Regions from separate parts of the Acidovorax sp. M2(2025) genome, predicted to be linked through region 1. Evidence: riboswitches for the same ligand, from Rfam matches in the RefSeq annotation. Region 1 holds a riboswitch; the other holds the start of a gene.

The links. Region 1 has a riboswitch for glycine ahead of gcvT (glycine cleavage system aminomethyltransferase GcvT). Riboswitches for the same ligand answer to the same signal wherever they lie in the genome.
Region 2: linked by a shared signal. The riboswitch ahead of ACOYR3_RS03720 (D-amino acid dehydrogenase) and the one ahead of gcvT (glycine cleavage system aminomethyltransferase GcvT) in region 1 are both predicted to bind glycine.

What each region holds. Positions count from the first base shown of each region.
Region 1 covers NZ_CP186262.1:3,010,332-3,017,779, forward strand. The annotation lists gene ACOYR3_RS13990 (LysR family transcriptional regulator) at 53-955, opposite strand; gene ACOYR3_RS13995 (Lrp/AsnC family transcriptional regulator) at 1,069-1,521, opposite strand; gene ACOYR3_RS14000 (TRAP transporter substrate-binding protein) at 1,945-2,916, shown strand; gene ACOYR3_RS14005 (TRAP transporter small permease) at 3,004-3,498, shown strand; gene ACOYR3_RS14010 (TRAP transporter large permease) at 3,495-4,772, shown strand; glycine riboswitch at 4,782-4,889, shown strand; glycine riboswitch at 4,903-5,029, shown strand; gene gcvT (glycine cleavage system aminomethyltransferase GcvT) at 5,076-6,233, shown strand; gene gcvH (glycine cleavage system protein GcvH) at 6,330-6,704, shown strand; gene gcvP (aminomethyl-transferring glycine dehydrogenase) at 6,848-7,448, shown strand, end outside.
Region 2 covers NZ_CP186262.1:797,651-805,098, reverse strand. The annotation lists gene ACOYR3_RS03755 (hypothetical protein) at 1-271, shown strand, start outside; gene ACOYR3_RS03750 (TetR/AcrR family transcriptional regulator) at 486-1,322, shown strand; gene ACOYR3_RS03745 (DUF2867 domain-containing protein) at 1,319-1,888, shown strand; gene ACOYR3_RS03740 (ABC1 kinase family protein) at 1,881-3,218, shown strand; gene ACOYR3_RS03735 (hypothetical protein) at 3,215-3,595, shown strand; gene ACOYR3_RS03730 (hypothetical protein) at 3,815-4,318, shown strand; gene ACOYR3_RS03725 (2-keto-4-pentenoate hydratase) at 4,349-5,134, opposite strand; glycine riboswitch at 5,289-5,378, shown strand; glycine riboswitch at 5,379-5,505, shown strand; gene ACOYR3_RS03720 (D-amino acid dehydrogenase) at 5,600-6,919, shown strand; gene ACOYR3_RS03715 (hypothetical protein) at 7,150-7,299, shown strand.

The DNA.
Region 1 (7,448 bases):
GCCGACCCGCGGCGCGCGGGCGGCACGGCGCTCAACGATGCTGGGAGGTAGGTCAGCCGCGCTTGCGTGCAGCGGCTGGCAGTGCGTCGATGAATGCAAGCGCCGACCGAACGACGGCCTCCATCGCCGGAGAGGACGGGTCTTCACGGTAGCTCACATGGATGGGCAGGGGCCGCAGCGCGGCGTCGCAGGCCAGCACGCGCAGGTCCGGGAAGGCCAGCATGCGCTGCACCGCCAGGCGCGGCAGCGTGGCCACGCCAAAGCCGCCCTGCACCAACTGCACCATGGCCGAGATGGACGAGATGGTGTGCACGCAGCGCGGCTCCACCTGCGCATGGCGCAGGGTATCCAGCAGGTACACATGCGGCTGGGAGCCGCGCTGGAAGGTCAGGATGTCGGTGTCTGCAAAGTCCTGCAGCGTGTACCTGCGCTTGCGGTGCAGCTTGCTGTTGCCCACGAACACCATCTCCATGGGCGCCAGGGCTTGGCTGCGAATCCCGTCGGCCGACGCGGGCAGTGCGGCAAAGACTGCGTCCAGCGTGCCGCGGCGGACCTGGTCGAGCAGCACGGGAGTGGGCTCCACCGTCAACTCCAGCTCCAGCAGCGGGTTGTCCTTGCGCAGCTGTTCCACCCATGGAATCAGCCACGAATGCAGCACCGATTCAATCGCCCCCAGGCGGAAGGACACCTCCAGCGGCGCCCCTGAACCCATCTCGGCCTTGAGCTGGCGCTGCAGTTCCAGCATGCGCCGGGCGTAGCTCAGGAACCGCGTGCCCGCGACAGTGAGCTTGAAGTGCTTGTCACGCCGGTCCAGCAGCAGCACGCCCAGCTCTTCCTCCAGCGCTGCGATGCGGCTGGACATGGCCGACTGCGTGAGGAACAGCTTCTCTGCGGCGCGCGTCACGCTCTTGAGGGAGGCCACCCAGTAGAAGGCTTCAACAAAACGCAGGTTCATGGACGGTGCTCCGCAGGCGGCCAGCGGTGCTGGCTCGCTCGAGTTTGCTATTGTTTCAGTAGCTGCTTGCGCTTATCCGCAAAGCGCTGGCGGCCATTTTTATTCAAGAATTTTCACCCCAGCGGCAGGTCCGCCTTCTTCAGCGTGCGCAGCACAAAGCTGGAGCGGCTGTGCCGGATGCCCTTGATCTTGTAGAGCTTCTCGCGCAGCAGGCGCTCGTAGTCGCGCGTGTCCTTGACCACGATGCGCAGCAGGTAGTCGTAGTCGCCCGACACCAGGTGCGCTTCGATCACCTCGGGAATGCTGGCCAGCGTCTCGCCAAACTTTTCCAGCGTGTTGTCGGAGTGGCTGTCCAGCGTGACCTGCACCAGCACCGTGTCGGCCAAGTCCAGCGCCTGCGGGTTGATGCGCACCGTGTAGCCCTGGATGACGCCCGCCTCTTCCATCTTCCTGATGCGGCCCCAGCACGGCGACGGGCTCAGGCCCACGGCCTGGCCGATCTCTTGCAAACTGGCGCGGGCGTTGCCCTGCAGCACAGCGAGAATTTTTCTGTCCAATCGGTCCATCGGGCTAATTATTCACGCAACTCGATTGACGCAGAAAATTATTCTGCAATCGGCACAATACTCACCAAATTCAGAAGATTCGTCTCCACCGCGCAGCGCATACTTTCTTCCATCAAGGCGCTCTTACCGGAGTGCACGAAATGGCAAGGCCCCGGCTGGTTACCGCCAGCGCGGGGCCGTTGGCATGGCGGCGGGCGCACCACGGCAGCGCCCCATCCGCGCCGAACGCAAGACACCGGGCGCCGCCATGCGCCGGCGCTACGGCTGCCCAGAACCCCCTGCAGTTGATAAGCACGCTTACCAGCACAAACCCGGATGCCCGGTGCGATGCTGCACCGCCATAATTTGTGCGAGGCCTGGGGCCGCCCCTGCGGGGCGCCGCGCGTTCTTCCGCCCCCGCCCACTATTCCAACAGGAGACAGCATGCAACTGACCAAACTCGTCGTCGGCCTGGGCCTTGCGCTCGGCTTTGTGGCGTCCGCGGCTGCGCAGACCACCATGCGCATCAGCATCTCGACGGCCCAGAACTCCCACCAGGGCGTCGCCATCGACACGTTTGCCAAGGAAGTCGAGAAGCGCACGGGCGGCCGCTACAAGGTGCAGACCTTCTACAACGGCGCCCTGGGCGGCGAGCGCGAATCCATCGAGGCCGTGCAGCTAGGCACGCAGGAGCTGGCGTTCAGCTCCAGCGGCCCCGTGCCCAACTTTGTGCCCGAGACGAAGATCCTGGACGTGCCCTTCCTGTTCCGCGACAAGGCGCACGCCCGCGCCGTGCTGGACGGCCCCATCGGGCAAGACCTGCTGTCCAAGTTTGACGCCAAGGGTTTCAAGGCGCTGGCGTGGGCGGAAAACGGCTTCCGCCACATGACCAACAGCAAGCGTGACGTGAAGGAGCCCGGCGACCTGAAGGGCCTGAAGATGCGCACCATGGAGAACCCGGTGCATATCGCTGCCTACAAGGGCTTCGGCATCATCACCACGCCCATGGCCTTCCCGGAAGTGTTCACCGCCCTGCAGCAAGGCACGGTGGACGGCCAGGAAAACCCCCTGTCGGTCATCATCTCGGCCAAGTTTGACCAGGTGCAAAAACACCTGTCGCTCACCGGCCACGTGTACTCGCCCTGCATCTTCCTGATGAACAAGGCCGCGTTCGACAAGCTGTCGGCCGCCGACAAGCAAGCCTTCCTCGACGCAGCCAAGGAAGGCGCCAAGGCCAACCGCGCCCGCGTGGACGAAGACGATGCCAAGGGCGTGGCCGACCTGCGCGCCAAGGGCATGACCGTGATCGACAACCTGGACAAGGCCAAGTTCGTGGCGGCGCTGGCGCCCGTGAATGCCGAGTTCGAAAAGCAGTTCGGCAAGGCTGCGCTGGACAAGATCCGGGCCGTCAAGTAACCCGCAACGCGTGCGGCGGACGCACCCGTTGCTCCTGGTCCTGGCTTTCAACGCCCGTTTGCCGCGCGCAAACGGGCTTTTTCATTCATGAAAAAAATCTTTCTTCAATGGGAACGGTGGAGCACCGGCGCCGCCATGGCGGGTGCCTGCCTGATGCTGGCCCTGGCATCGCTGCTGGGCATGTTCCAGATCGTCATGCGTTTCGTGCTGGAGCAGCCGGCCGAGTGGACCGAGGTGCTGATCCGCTTCAGCCTGATCTGGATGGTGTTCCTCGCCATTCCTGCGGCCTTTCGCCAGGGCGCCATGGTGAGCGTGGACGTGCTCTACCGCTGGAGCCCGCCCGCCCTGCGGCGCGTGCTGGATGCGGTCGTGAGCCTGGCCGCGCTGGCGCTCATCGCGGTCATCGTGTGGTTCGGCTGGGACTACGCCCAGCGCGGCGGCGTGCAGTCGATGGCGGGGCTGGAATCGGTGTCGATGTTCTGGGCCTATGTCGCCATGCCGGTGGGCGGCCTGTTCAGCGCCGTCGGCATCGTGGGCAACTGGCTTGACCCGCAGCGCCAGGAACTGGAGACCGCGCAATGACCCCCACCATGCTCGTCACCATGGTGCTGTGCTTCGCACTCACCGTCTCCGTCGCGGTGTCCATCGGGCTCGCGTCGATCGTTGGCATCCAGGTGTCCAACGCCAACATGCTGATCTCGGTGAAGGAAATGTTCGCCTCAATCAACAAGTTCCCGCTCGCGGCCATTCCCTTCTTCATCCTGGCGGGCAACCTGATGGAAACCGGTGGCATCTCGCGCCGGCTGGTGGAGTTTGCCAAGAGCATCGTGGGCGGCGTGCAAGGCGGCCTGCCCATGACCTGCGTGCTCACCTGCATGATCTTTGCGGCGGTGTCGGGCTCGTCGGTGGCCACCACGTTCGCCATCGGCGCCATCCTGATTCCGGCGCTCATCAAGCATGGCTACCCCACCAGCTACGCGGCCGCGCTGCAGGCCACCAGCGCCGAGCTGGGCGTGATCATTCCGCCCTCCATTCCCATGATCCTGTACGGCGTGAGCGCCGAGGTGTCGATTGGCGAGCTGTTCATCGCAGGCTTCGGCCCCGGCATCCTCATCAGCCTGGCGCTGATGAGCTTCGTGTGGGTGTATTGCAAGATCAAGGGCTGGGGCAAGAACGACGGCGACGGGCGCATGCCCCTGGGCCGCGCCACCTTGCAGGCGGGCTGGGCATTGCTGATGCCGGTCATCATCCTGGGCGGCATTTATGGCGGCGTGTTCACGCCCACCGAAGCGTCGGCCGTGGCGGTGTTCTATGCGCTGTTGGTCGGCGTGCTCATTTACCGCGAGATCAAGCTGCGGGACTTGTACGCCATCCTGCGCAAGTCGGCCATCTCGTCCGCGGTGATCATGTTCATCATCGCCAACGCGGGCCTGTTTGCTTTTCTGATCACGCGCGCCGGCGTGCCCGACGCGATCGGCCACTGGCTGGAAGGCGTGCTGCAATCGCCGGCCATGTTCCTGCTGGGCGTCAATGCGGCGCTGTTCCTGATCGGCATGTTCATCGAGACCAGCGCCGCCATCATCGTGCTCGCCCCCATCCTCGCCCCGGTGGCCCAGCACTTTGGGGTGGACCCGGTGCACTTCGGCCTGATCATGGTGGTGAACCTGGCGCTGGGCATGATCACCCCGCCCTTCGGCGTGAACCTGTTTGCGGCGTGCACGGTGGCCCGGATTTCGCTGGACCGCATCGTGGGCCACCTGCTGCCGTTCGTCTGCGTGATCCTGGTGTGCCTGCTGGTCATCACCTACGTGCCAGGCATTTCGCTGAGCCTGCGCGACCTGGTGTACGCCAAGTAGGCATTACAATCGTGGCCGTCAGGAGAGAGTGCCCCACCTTCGCAACGAAGGCAGCGCGGCACCGCCGAAGGCGCAGGCAGCTGCCGAACGCTCAGGCAAAAGGACTGGCAACCGCCCGCAGCGATGCGGGCGTTACCTTGCTGGAGAGAGATGGTCCCGCCGCATCGCGCGATGGGCCATCCACCGAAGGAGCAAGCCGCGCGGCCAGCCAGGGCGCCGCGGTGAATCTCTCAGGTAAAGCGGACAGCAGGGCAAATCCCGCGATCCATGGGGTCGCGGCCACCATTTGCCCGGAGTTCCGCCTTGACCGCCACGCCCGCTTCCGCATCCGCCCCCCTGCTCACCACGCCCCTGAACGCCCTGCACATTGAGCTGGGCGCCCGCATGGTGCCGTTTGCCGGCTACTCCATGCCCGTGCAATACCCCGCCGGCCTGATGGCCGAGCACGTGCACACGCGCACGGCCGCGGGCCTGTTCGACGTGTCGCACATGGGCCAGCTCAAGCTCATCGGTGCCGATGCGGCTGCAGCCTTCGAGACGCTGATGCCCGTGGACGTGATCGACCTGCCCGTGGGCAAGCAGCGCTACGGCCTGCTGCTGACCGATGAGGGCACCATCATCGACGACCTGATGTTCTTCAACCAGGGCGTGGTGGACGGCGAGCCCACGCTGTTCGTCATCGTCAACGGCGCCTGCAAGGTGGGCGACATCGCGCACATCCAGGCCCGCATCGGCCAGCGCTGCAAGGTCGTGCCCATGCCCGACCACGCCCTGCTCGCGCTGCAGGGCCCGCAGGCCGTCACCGCCCTCGCCCGCCTGGCGCCCGGCGTCGAAAAACTGGTGTTCATGACCGGTGGCGCGTTCAGCATTGCGGGCTGCGACTGCTTTGTGACCCGCAGCGGCTACACCGGCGAAGACGGCTTTGAGATCTCCGTGCCCGCCGCCCAGGCAGAGACGCTCGCCCGCGCCCTGCTGGCCCAGCCCGAAGTGAAACCCATCGGCCTGGGCGCGCGCAACTCGCTCCGGCTGGAAGCGGGCCTGTGCCTGTACGGCAACGACATCGACACCACCACCACCCCGCCCGAGGCCGCACTGAACTGGGCCATCCAGAAGGTGCGCCGCACCGGCGGTGCGCGGGCGGGCGGCTTCCCCGGCGCCGACAAGGTGCTGGCGCAGATCGACAACCCCGCCAGCCTGCAGCGCAAGCGCGTGGGCCTGGTGGCGCTGGAGCGCGTGCCCGTGCGCGAGCACACCGAGCTGCAAGGCACGGACGGCCAGAAGATCGGCGAGGTCACCAGCGGCCTGCTGGGCCCCACGGTGAACGAGCCCGTGGCCATGGGCTACGTGGATGCCGCCCACGCCGCCATCGGCACGCGTGTGAACGCCATCGTGCGCGGCAAGGCCGTGCCGATGGAAGTGCGGGCCATGCCTTTCGTCCCGGCCAACTACTACCGCGGCTGATTTCGCGGACGGCAGCGCATACGGCGTCCATTCGCCCCGTTCGCCCGCTACATTGCTGATTCCTTCATTTACCCCCTTTGCCTGAGGAGCTTCCCCATGACCGTCAAATTTTCCAAAGAACACGAGTGGATCAACGCCGCTGATGCCGCCGCTGCCGTGGTCGGCATCACCGTGCATGCGCAGGATGCGCTGGGCGACGTGGTGTTCGTGGACCTGCCCGAAGTCGGCAAGACCTACAGCCAGGGCGAAGTGGCCGGCGTGGTCGAATCCGTCAAGGCCGCTGCCGACGTGTACATGCCCGTCGCGGGCGAGATCGTCGAAGTGAACGAAGCCCTGCGCGCCGACCCGTCCCTGGCCAACAGCGACCCGCTGGGCGCCGGCTGGTTCTTCAAGGTCAAGCTGTCCGACGCCGGCCAGCTGGCCGAGCTGATGGACGAGACGACCTACAGCGCCTTCGCCGCCAACGCCTGAACGCCGGGCTTGCCGCACAAAGCGCCTCAAAAACCATAGCTGCTTGCGCTTTATCCATGCCGATCTCAGACCAAAATCGATCTGAGGTTGGCTAAAAACAAGCGCGAGCAGCTCCCCTTTTCATAGCAGACCACCGCCCCACCATGACCGCCGCCCTGCCCCTCTCCGCGCTGGAGAACGCCGCCGAGTTTTTGCCCCGCCACATCGGCATCGACGCGGCGGATGAAGCCCACATGCTGTCCGTGATCGGCGAGGCCTCGCGCCGCGCGCTCATCGACTCCATCGTGCCGCGCTCCATCGCCCGGGGCCGCGCCATGGACCTGCCGCCCGCCACCACCGAGGCCGCAGCGCTGGCCGAACTCAAGGCCATCGCCGGCAAGAACAAGCTGCTCAAGAGCTTCATCGGCCAGGGCTACTACGGCACGCACACCCCCGGCGTCATCCTGCGCAACATCCTGGAAAACCCCGCCTGGTACACCGCCTACACGCCCTACCAGGCCGAGATTTCGCAGGGCCGCATGGAGGCGCTGGTCAACTTCCAGACCATGGTCTGCGACCTGACGGGCATGCCCATTGCCAATGCGTCCATGCTCGACGAAGCCACCGCCGCCGCCGAGGCGATGACGCTGGCCAAGCGCTCCGTCAAGAGCAAGAGCAATGTCTTTGTGGTGGCCGGCGACGCCCACCCCCAGACCATCGAAGTCATCCAGACCCGCGCCAAGCCCCTGGGCCTGGAAGTGCGTT
Region 2 (7,448 bases), 2.2 Mb from region 1:
CATCGCCTTCTATGGCTGCGCGCATTGGCCTGGCGTGCTGGTGCTGGTCGTGGACGACGCCATCCTGCACGACGTGGCCGGCTTCGCGGGCCATGTGTTCTATGTCCAGCCCCAGGTGACGGGCCAATCCAAGATCAACGCCCAGCTGCGCCACCTGGTCCGCTTTGCGCGCATGGAAGGCCTCTTCGGCCTGCGCCACAGCGTGGTGAACAGGTTGAACAATTGGCTCGACCGCCTCCGCCGCGGCCTGAGCGTCACCGAAGAACACTGACCGCGAGGCCGCCCCGGGGCGCTGCAACAGCGCGCCGGGGCAGCGGCCCCTTTCCCTTGCCGGCCCCGCGGCGGCTTCCCCCTTGCACCAACCTCTGACGCCGGCCCTCGGCAGGGACGGCCGTGCGCGTCCCTGCCGGCCGCAGAACAACGCGCTTGACGCTTTAAACAAAAATAACTATTCTTTAATCAACTTAAAACTTCATTTTTATGAAATGAAAACCACCCGCCAGCAGCAAGAGGCCACGCGCCGCCAGATCCTGGCCAGCGCGGTGGACCTGATGACCCGCCAGGGCTTTGACGGCACGACGATGAAGGACATCGCACGCGCCGCCGGCATTGGCGACGCCACGATCTACAAGTACTTTCCCACCAAGGACCGCATCGTGGTGGGCTACCTGGACGACGCGGTGCAGCAGGCGCTGGACGCCGCGTTGCAGACCCCGGGCTTCGCTGGCTACCAGCTGCAGGAAAAGCTGCAGCGCCTGACGGACGCGGTGCTCGAGCACCTGCTGGCCGACCGGGAATTCGTGGCGCAGGTGCGCACGCTGGCCCAGCGCTCGCCCCTGTCCATGCTGGCCGAGCCGCTGGCCGCGCGCCAGCGCTTGCGCGAAGCGGTGGCCAGCTTTCTGGAGGCCGCCGAGGCCAGCGGCGAGATCGAGCCCTGCGACTTCAAGGGCGTGGCGGGCAGCCTGTACACCGACTACCTCGCCGGTGTGGTCACGTACTGGCTGGGCGACACCTCCGACGAGTTTGCCGACACCGCGCAGCTGGTGGACCTCTCGCTGGGCGTGCTGGTGCAGACGCTGCGCAGCGGCCTGGTCAACCGGGTGCTGCAGCTGGGCGGCTTTGTGTTGCGCAGCCAGATGGCCCGCATGGCCCAGCACCGCAGCGGGCTGCTAGGGCTGCTGCAGCTGGCCCGGCAGACGGTGGGCAGCGCACCGCGGCGGGAGCAGGCCGGGGAGGACGCGCCGCCCGCGCCCGCCCGCAAACCCCGTGCAGCACGGCCTTCAGCAGCCTCCGCCAGCAAAAAGAGGAAGGGCACCCCATGACCGCCACCTCGCCCCCCCAGGCTGTACCCACCGTGCGCGCCACGCAGGTGCCGCCCGGCACCGCCATCCACGCCACGCTGCCCGGCGCCCACTTTTTCGATGCCTATGAGGTGGCCGACCGGCACCCGGAGCGCCCGTCGCTGCAGGCGTGGCTGGACGTGGCCGCGCGCACCCCGGCGTGGACACGCGCGCTCATGGCCGTGCGCAACCAGGCCGTGCGGCTCGTCGGTCTGAAGGACCTGGGCCAGCTGCACGACGGCCACCCGCCCGCCAGCGGCCGCGCGCTGAACGACGCGCGCAGCTACCGGGTGGGCGACCGCGTGGGCATCTTCCGCATCCGGCACCTGAGCGACACGGAAGTGGTGATGGGCCAGGACGACCGGCACCTGGACGTGCAGGTCTCCATCTGCAAGCGCGCCGCAGCCCCGGGCGCCGCGCCCACCGTGGTGCTGAGCACCGTGGTGCACATCCACAACCTGCTGGGCCACGCCTACATGGCGGTGGTCACGCCCTTCCACCGCGTCATCGCCCGCGACACGGCGCAGCGCCTGGCACAGCATGGTTAGCGACCGCGCCCCGCGCACCAGCAAACTGGCCCGCAGCGCCATCACCGGGCTGGCCGCCGCACGCATCGGCATGGCCGAGGTGGGGCACCGCACCCGCCGCCGCACACCCGCGGCCCAGGCCGAGCATGAAGCCGCCGTGGGCCGCATCCTGTTTGGCGCGCTGGGGCAGTTGCGCGGCTCGGCGCTGAAGGTGTCGCAGCTGCTCAGCATGCACCCGCAGCTGCTGCCCGAGGGCGTGCGGCGCGAGCTGGCCCGCGCGCACTGCCAGGCCCTGCCGCTGAACCGCGCGCTGGTGGGCCGCGTGTTCCGCCAGGCGTTCGGCCAGGAGCCGGAGGCGCTGTTCGATCACTTCGAGCCCACCGCGTTTGCCGCCGCCAGCCTGGGCCAGGTGCACCGCGCCCAGCTGGCGGGCCACGGCACGGTGGCCGTGAAGGTGCAGTACCCCGGCATCGCCAGCACCATCGCCAGCGACATGCAGCTGGTGCGCGGCGTGCTGCGCACCCTGGCCCACACCGACCTGCCCCTGCCGGAAGCACCCGTTGTGCAGGCGGTGATGGACGAGATCGAGGCCACCTTGCTGCGCGAGGTGGACTACCTGCAGGAGGCGGCGCAGCTGCAGTGGTTTGCGCAGCACGCGGCACAGCCCGGTGTGGTGATCGCGCGGCCCGTGCTGTCGCACACCCGGGCGCAGGTGCTCACGCAGCAGTTCCTGCCCGGCCAGCCGCTGCAGGCCTGGCTGGCCACGCGGCCCCGCCAGGCGCTGCGCGACCAGGCGGGGCAGCGCCTGTGGGACTGGTTCCTGCACTGCACCTTCGTGCTCGGCAGGGTGCATGCCGATCCGCACCCCGGCAACTTCGTGTTCACGCCGGACGGCGCGGTGGGGGTACTGGACTTCGGCTGTACCCGCGAGCTGTCCGCGCCGTTCCGGCACCACGTGGCCAGCGCCTGGTCGGCCCTGCTGCGGCCGGCGGGCGATCCGCAGCGCGATGCGCAGGTGCTGCAGGCTTACCAGGCCCTGGGGCTGGCCCGCCCGGACCTGGCCGTGCCCACCTATGCGCGCGACATTGCCCCCGTGCTGGCAGAGATGCAGGCCTGGCAGGTGGAGCCGTTCACCCGGCCGGTGTTCGACTTCGGCACCAAGGCCCCCGTGCCCCTCACCCCGCCAGCGCACCAGCGCGTGCTGGGGGAACATCTGGTGCAGGTGCCGCGCGAGATGCCCGTTTTCGAACGCATGTGGATGGGCCTCATGCACCTGCTCACCCTGCTGGGCGCGCGCGTGCACACGCACCACCCCCAGATCCACGGCAGCGGGCCGCATTCGCCGGCATGAACACCGCACTGGTCCTGGCGGCGGTGGGCCTCGCGGTGGTGGGTGCGGCCCACTCGGTGGTCGGGGAACTGCGGGTCTTCCGCCCGCTGCGCACGCGCGGCGTGGTGCCCACCGCGGGGCAGCCGGTGCTGCGCGAACGGCAGGTGCGCATCCTGTGGGGCACCTGGCACTTGGCCACCGTGCTGGGCTGGGCCTTGAGCGCGCTGCTGTGGCGCCTGGGCACCGTGCCTGCGGACCCCGACCTGGACGCCTGGGTGGCCGATGTGGCGGGCGCCGCCACGCTCGCCAGCGGGCTGCTGGTGTTCTTTGCAACGGACGGCCGGCACCCCGCCTGGGTGGCGCTGCTCACGGTGGCCGCCCTCGTCTGGTGGCGCTGACCCGGCGGGCGGCGGCAGCGTGAAAAACATCACGGAATTGCGGCCTTTCGCACGGTCGGGAAACACTACGTCACAAGTCTTCGCCAAACGCCTACACCGGCTTGACAACCCGCACGCACCATGAAGGCTCCGGTTCCGCAAGGAATCACTTGTCAGACGCCTCGGACATGTCCTCCAGAACCCGCGTGAGAACGTTGAACAGGCGCCAAGGAGACCACCATGCACCGCAATGCACTCGCCGCTGTTTCCGTCGCCCTGCTGTCCGCCCTGGGCACCGCCACCGTGGCGCAGGCACAGACCAGCGCCACTGTCGTGATCCAGTCGGGTCCGCCCCCGCAATACCGCCCGGCCGCGCCCGTCGTTGTCCAGTACGGCCCGCCGCCGCCGCCCCGCCACGAAGTCATGCCCCATGCCCGCCGTGGCATGGTGTGGGTGCCCGGCCACTGGGAATGGCGCGGACACCGCTATGTGTGGCTGCAGGGCTACTGGGTGAAGGCCCGCCCGGGCTACTACTACCGCGAGCCTCGCTGGGTGGAGCACGGCGGCCGCTGGGAGATGCGCCCCGGCGGGTGGGACCGCGATGGCGACGGCATTCCCAACCGGTATGACCGGGACCGCGACGGTGACGGCATCCCGAATCGCTACGAGCGGCCCCGCGACCACGACCGCGACGGCGTGCCCAACCGCTACGACCGCCGCCCCGACAACCCGTACCGCCACTGACGCACGGCGGGTGGCCGGCGCGTGAACGCCTCAGTCCACGCGCAGCACGGCGGACCCGAGCCCCGGAAAGTCTGCGACCACCTCGGTGCCGGGTGCGACCAGCACCGTCCCCGTGCAGGAGCCGGTAGTCACCCACTGGCCTGCGCGCAATCCACCCAGGCTGGCGGCGCCGCCGCTGGCCAGCCATGCCAGCAGGCGCAAGGGGTCGCCCGCAGGGTTGCCGCCTGCAGCGTGCCGCACCGCCGCTTCGCCATTCACCCACAGGCAGACCGGCTGCTGCAGGGGCCGCACCGCCGCCACGTCGGCGGAGCCGGAGCCCACCACCAGGGCGCCATGGCAGGCCTGGTCGGCCAGCCGGCTCCACTCGCCTTGTCGCGCCCAGGCGGCAAAGCGGGTGTCGCACACCTCGATAGCGGCGCGCACCGAAACCACGGCAGCCAGCACCTCTTCGGGGCCGTACGGTGTGCTTCGGGGAGGCAGGTCGGCGCCCAGCTCATAGACCAGTTCGGCCTCCACGCCAACCACCGCAAAATCCGCGGCCGCGAGCCGGACGGTCGGCGGCTCTCCGGCAGCCACCCACACGGAATCGCGGGTGAGGGCCGCACGCGCGGGCTGGGCCTGCGGGCTTGCGGCCCCAACCTTCCAGCCGGCCACCTCCGCGCGCTCGCGCACCACCGCGTCCTGCACCGCATAGGCCTGCGCGGCGTCCCGCGGCCGCAGCCCCGCGGGCAAGTCCAGCGGCCGGGGCATGCGCCCCTGGCGCGCCATGGTCAGGACGGCAGCGGCGGCAAAGGCATCAAAAGCGGTGTCGGGCATGGAAGGCATCCTGGCGTGCGGGGCGCAGGCCGTTGGTTGGGTGGAGGGAAACAGCAGTGCGACGGATTATGGCCACCCGGCCCTGCTCGCATCAGCAACGATTGCCGGCCATTAGCACGGCAAGATGCCGGTGGGCGCCGCAGTGCTTCCTAGAATCAGCCCCGCAGGAGAGCACGCGGCACCGCCCGCGTCACCGAAGGCGCAAACTCCCATGCACGCTCAGGTTCCGTACTGCATCTTTTTTCAAAAGCCGTCTGGAGAGACGCCACCGCCCCGGACACCACGGGGCTGCGTAGCGCACCGAAGGAGCAAGCCGCAGCCCGGGTGGGTGCGCGGTGAATCTCTCAGGTACCAAGGACAGGGGGAGCGGCAGCTTGGCGGAAGCGCGCCAGCTGCATGCTATTAAATTTATAGCTGTCTGCGCACATCCATCAAGCGCCAGAGCCCAGAAAGGCTTTGAAAATCATGCGCGTGATCGTTTTGGGTGCCGGCTTGCTCGGCGTGACTTCGGCGTATTTCCTTGCACAGCGCGGCCACGAGGTGACCGTCATCGACCGCCAGGCCACACCCGGCGCCGAGACCAGCTTTGCCAACGGGGGACAGATCTCGGTGAGTCATGCCGAGCCCTGGGCCAACCCCAGCGCGCCGCTGAAGGTGCTGCAGTGGCTGGGCAAGGAAGATGCACCGCTGCTGTTCCGCCTGCGCGCGGACATGCGGCAGTGGCTGTGGGGCCTGTCCTTCCTGCGCAACTGCACGCCCGCGCGCACGCGCCACAACATCGAGCAGATCGTCAACCTGGGCACCTACAGCCGCAGCGTGCTGCAGCAGCTGCGCGCGGCCACGGGCCTCCAATACGACCAGCGCACGCAGGGCATCCTGCACTTCTATACCAACGCCCAGGAATTCGAGGGCGCGCTCGCCCCCGCGGAGCAGATGCGTGCGCTGGGCTGCGAGCGCCAGGTCATCAGCGCCGACGAGGCCGTGCGCATTGAGCCGGCCCTCGCCCACATCCGCCCGCAGCTGGCCGGCGCCACCTACACGGCCGAGGACGAATCCGGCGACGCCAACCAGTTCACCCGCGAACTGGCCAGGTTGTGCGAGGCGGCAGGCGTGCAATTCCGCCTGGGCCACCACATCACCGCGCTGCGCGAGGTGGCCGGCCGCATCGACCATGTGGAAGTGACCAATGCCGAAGGCCGCTTCGAGCGCGTGCGCGGCGATGCCTTCGTGCTGGCGCTGGGCTCGTTCAGCCCGCTGCTGGCCCAGCCACTGGGCATTGAATTGCCCATCTACCCGGCCAAGGGCTATTCGGTGACCATGCCCGTCAAGGACGCGCGCTTGGCGCACCAGGTGAGCCTGACGGACGATGAGTTCAAGCTCGTGTTCTCGCGCTACACAAGCGAACGCGGCGGTGACCGCCTGCGCATTGCCGGCACGGCGGAGCTGAACGGCTACGACCGCCACCTGAACCCCGTGCGCTGCGAGGCCATCGTGCGCCGCGTGGAGCAGCTCTTCCCCGGCGCGGGCGACACCGCGCAGGCCCAGTTCTGGACGGGCCTGCGCCCCGCCACGCCCAGCAACGTGCCGCTGATCGGCGCCACGCGCCTGGGCAACCTGTTCCTCAACACCGGCCACGGCACGCTGGGCTGGACGCACGCTTGCGGCTCGGGCCAGGCCCTGGCCGACATCGTGAGCGGCCGGGTGCCGGAGGTGGACTTTGCCTTCCAGGGCGTGCAGGGGCGTCGCCCCGGCGCGGCCCTGGTGCCGTCGCGCACGGCGGCTTGAGCGGCTTGAGCCGCCTGCCCGCCGGCGGCGCCCACCTCGCGCGCAATGCCCAGGCACCGCGCGGGGCGCCGGGCGGCGCTACTCGGCCGCGCCCGTGGCCTGCGCTATGAAGCGCTCCACGGCCTGCATGTCCGCCCCGGCATACAAAGGCATCACGCCACCGCTGCCGACCCCGCGGAGCTGGCGCGCGGCAAAGCGCTGTTCACCACCCTCCAGCCCGCCTGTGCCGCATGAGCGCCAAGGAAGCGGACGGCCTGCTGGCGCGCGGCGCGGTGCTGGTGGATACCCGCACCGAAATGGAATACAAGGCAAACGCATCCGCGAGGATGACTTCCAGTCGCTGGACAAGCCTGGCCCGCTCGACAAGGCCAGGCCCGTGATCTTTGCCTGCAACGGGGCCAAGTGCTGGAAGTGCTGGACGTCCTGCATACAAGGCCGCCAAGGTTGCGGCATCGCGCGGCTTCACGTCGGTGTACTGGCTGCGCGGCGGCTTGCCGGGGTGCGATGCGCAGGGGCTGCCCACCGAAGG